DNA from 2 places in the Pseudoalteromonas sp. SG44-17 genome. Region 2 is predicted to be linked to the other one. Evidence: predicted binding sites of a transcription regulator. Region 2 holds the regulator's gene; the other holds the start of a gene.

Region 1 (2,208 bases), on a different contig from region 2:
CGGTCAACCGCATATCATAGTGCGTTTTATGTCAGTACGATCTGTTAAAGATATGCCTACTATGCGTCGTATTGGTATGTCGTGGATGACCTTATCAGCAATTGGTGCAGTGTTAACAGGACTATTTGGTGCTGCTTACATGATCGAAAATCAAATGTTGATTGACGATAAAGAAACGATATTTTTAGTATTATCTGAATTGGTTTTCCATCCACTTATTGCCGGCTTTTTACTTGCTGCTATTTTAGCTGCGATTATGAGTACTATTTCATCTCAGTTATTGGTTTGTTCAAGCTCTTTGACTGAAGACTTCTACAAAATTTATTTAAACCGTGATGCATCACAAACCGAGCTGGTTTTAGTTGGTCGAATTAGTGTACTACTCGTTGCATTATTTGCTATTTATTTGGCTTATGACCGCGACAGTTCTATTTTAGATTTAGTAAGTAATGCGTGGGCAGGTTTTGGGGCTGCGTTTGGCCCGTTAGTATTACTTAGTTTATATTGGAAGCGAATGAATCTACAAGGTGCGATCAGTGGTATGGTTGTGGGTGCAGGGACAGTGTTGATCTGGATATATGCGCCAATCACCATAAATGGAGAGAGTCTCAGCAGTATCATTTATGAAATTATACCGGGCTTTATACTTGCAACAATTGCAATCATTACAGTGAGCTTATCAACAGCGCCACCAAATAAAGAGATCACCGAATTATTTGATGAAGTTGAACGAGGGCTATAACGAGTAGTAATTTTTATAACTAAAAAAGGGCAATTAATTGCCCTTTTTTAGTTAGTTAACTTATGATTTTTTAGCTTGCTTCTTTATCAGTGCTGGCTTTAATAGACGCTACATTTTCTTTTTTTACTTTCGCCGTTGGTGCTTTCTGTATTGCCTCTTTGCCGCCTTTAAGTACATTCATAAAGTCGTCTTTACTTTTAGCAATCTCAAGTGCGAGCGATTCGATTTGTTGTTCGCTTAGTGGTACATCAACTTTCTCAAGCATAACCTCAAGCGACTCTGCTATATCAAGCATTTTGTCATACGCGTCAGCTTCTTTTTTAGTAGTAAACGTCATACGCTCGACTCCGTTTCTCTCTACAACATATTTAACAACAACAGCCATGATTTCTCCTGCCAATTTGCTTGGTGAATAACAAGTTCACCTTGATTGATTACTGTTTTTATGTACAGTAATTGTTTATTGGTCTTTTTGCAAGTGAACATTTTTATTTTTTACTATTAGGATTTGACAAAGAGGTACAACTTTACTTTATTTAAATAGTCGCACTTTTTTAGTATGACTTTATTTGGAAGTAGTCCAAAAGTGAAGGCATTAAAGTCAACTATTAATTGAGTCCACGTATGGACATCATGGAGGAGAAACATGAAGTTTTTAACTTTAATAGTCGTAGTGCTTGGCTTGGCTATATCATTGCCTAGTGGTGCCGCTGTAACTAAAACCGAAGCTACTGAAAGTATGGGTAAAGTTCAGTTAGTCAATGTTAATCAAGCAACAGTCGAGCAGCTTACCCAGCTGCCAGGTATTGGTAAATCAAAAGCACAAGCGATAGTTGATTACCGTACCGAGCAAGGCAAATTTAAGTCTGTTGCAGATCTAGCGCAGGTGAAAGGTATTGGCGATAAATTAGTCGCTAAACTGGATGGCAAAGTTACATTTTAAAAAACTACAGGGCGAATTATTCGCCCTGTTCAAATTGCTTTATAGCCTTGCTCAAATAGTGTTTAGAGAATTGAATTTCAACAGGGGTGGTTAACAACGGGTAACTTAACCCAGCCACCAGTAATACAGGAAGTAACAGCCAACCTTCGATATACGCTAATGATAGAAATACTGGGATCAATAAAATCAGCTTTATAATACGCAAACTGATTTTTTGCATTGGAGTTAACATACTCACTGCAATCGCAATTATTTGCTGACGTTGACGTATTTTAAACGATTTTAATTGCGTTACTTGACTTGAAAATAATGCAATCATCACAGCGACTTTTTAATTATTAAACGACTTACTACAACGCTTATCAGTATCAGAGTAAATACCGCAAAAATGATCTCCATCCATGCTGGCATACTTAACCCTGCAAATTGCCAATCGATGTTGCCACAGTCTCCTGTCGCAGCAAAAAAATGTGGCATCCACTCATGTAATGGTAATGGAAAATTAGGCTCGAATTCGCAGCTA
Region 2 (2,208 bases):
TGCAATATTATTAATGAGCCTTGTTGCTCAGCCGCAGGCTGTTGCTAGTACCAAACATCAACTCGATATTGGTTTTACCGATTTAGCTGGTTTAGATGAATCTTTTTTAGGCGCACGGTACCGATATTTTGCGCAAGATCTTGAATCTTTGACTGGTCCATACGAGCTAAAAGCGTATTTAAATCAAGTCAATAATTATGCTATTGGTGGGTTTGCTAATGATGATTTTAGCTATTTAAATGCCGATGCTGCCATCTATGGTCCCGCAGGATTAGTTATTAGTGCCAGCGCGCAGCGCCTCTGTGAAGATAATAGCTATTGGCAAAATACTGATTATTTAGTGAGTGCCGCTGTTGGTAAGCAAATGAATGAGCAGTTACAACTAGGGTTCAATGTATATTACAGTCGCTTAGAGCGCCATGATATGTGGTTTGGCAAAGATAATGAAAGAGTCGCGGTTGAATGGACTTATGCTCCTTATGTTCGTTGGACAAATATAGTTAGCAATCAAGGTTGGGATTTAGAGCTAAAGCAATTGGCAGGGCGTTATCGTTATGTGCAGGGGCAGGCGGTTTATTATGTAAATCAAGCATGGTCAGTGGGAGTCGTTGCCAATATTCGGAATCAGAAAAATCTAAAAGACAACTATGAACTGCAAACGCAATATTGGTTTAATCAACATGTAGCATTAAAGTTTGGTCTTGGATCTGCGCTTGATTCTGGAAGTGGTTTAAATAGTATGAGCTTGTTATTAACGGCGCGATTTTAAGCCAATTTATATTTGCGATTTTCAGATAACTGTATATACTCACAGTTAAATGTACTGTATGGAAAACCAGTTGTATGCGCCCATTAACGAATCGCCAAGCTCAAATTCTCGAACTTATTAAAGTTTTTATTAAAGATACCGGTATGCCGCCAACCCGTGCTGAGATTGCGCAAACGTTAGGTTTTAAAAGTGCTAATGCAGCGGAAGAACATTTAAAGGCATTAGCGAAAAAGGGCGTTATTAAAATGAAGCCCGGTGCTAGTCGAGGTATTCAGTTAGTTGAAGAGGATGAGCCGGAACAACTTGGTTTACCTCTAATAGGCAGAGTTGCCGCTGGTGAGCCTATTTTGGCAGAGCAGCATGTTGAAAGTCATTGCAAAATAGATCCACTCTTGTTTAAACCGGCTGCTGATTTTTTACTGCGTGTGCAAGGCATGAGTATGAAAGACATTGGTATTATGGATGGCGATTTATTGGCAGTACACAGCACTCAAGTTGCTGAAAATGGCCAAGTGGTGGTTGCCCGTGTTGATGACGATGTAACAGTAAAACGCCTTGAAAAAGCAGGTAAAAAAGTTTTTTTACATGCTGAAAACGATGAATTTTCACCGATTGAAGTGGATCTTGAACATGAATCTTTCAATATTGAAGGGTTAGCTGTTGGGGTGATCCGCAACGCTGATTGGATGTAAATTTTTTGATCTATATTTTGCACCAAATTGGTGAAGTTTGGTGCATTTAATTTTTTACCGCTTTAATGGCTAGATTTTATACTTAGCTATAGCGTCCTAAGCCCTATCAAATCTACTTGTCAGCTACTTTTAGCCCTCTAATATTATCCCTAATTACAAAATAACGCGCTGATTTTTAGCTGTTATTTATGCACCAAAAAAGAATTTAATTGCTCTTAAAACTTGCTAATTGTTCATTTTTTAACTAATTGGTTAATACACTGTGTTAACAGCTACTTTAAAAGTCTAACAATTTTGCTCAATAGCATAATTTAGGGTTGCGTTAATATTCAGTAACAATAAAAAATAACGAATTGGCGCGAATAAAGCTGTGCCGCCTTTTCGCTTTGCGTTTTGCAATAGCATTTAAAGGAGCCGTCACATGGGTAAATTGAGCTCTACCTTGTGGCTTATATTGTTTGTTCTACCGCAGCAAGTATTGGCTAATAGCCAGTTTAATATGCGTAAGGGCGTAACAGATATAAGTAATGATGTTTATCAGCTGCACATGACAATATTTATTATATGTTGTGTGATTGGGGTCATCGTGTTCGCCGTGATGTTTTGGGCACTGATCCACCACCGTAAATCTAAAGGGGCAAAACCAGCCCAATTTCATGAAAGTACTAAAGTTGAAATCCTTTGGACGGCAATCCCGTTTGTGATTTTAATTGGTATGGCAATTCCTGCGACAAAAACTTTGATTGC

What was found. The regulator LexA, encoded in region 2, represses DNA repair genes until DNA is damaged. The targets are predictions, from matches to a motif close to TACTGTATNNNNATACAGTA.
Region 1: a site for LexA is predicted at 1,178-1,197, ahead of H5182_RS08875 (YebG family protein). Genes of this name have one in related genera too.

The regions. Positions count from the first base shown of each region.
Region 1 covers NZ_JACJEV010000009.1:83,579-85,786, forward strand. Annotated here, with positions in the region: gene putP (sodium/proline symporter PutP) at 1-742, shown strand, start outside; gene H5182_RS08875 (YebG family protein) at 813-1,127, opposite strand; gene H5182_RS08880 (ComEA family DNA-binding protein) at 1,389-1,685, shown strand; gene H5182_RS08885 (DUF6170 family protein) at 1,702-2,004, opposite strand; gene dsbB (disulfide bond formation protein DsbB) at 2,004-2,208, opposite strand, start outside.
Region 2 covers NZ_JACJEV010000016.1:88,953-91,160, reverse strand. Annotated here, with positions in the region: gene H5182_RS12825 (hypothetical protein) at 1-769, shown strand, start outside; gene lexA (transcriptional repressor LexA) at 844-1,461, shown strand; gene coxB (cytochrome c oxidase subunit II) at 1,883-2,208, shown strand, end outside.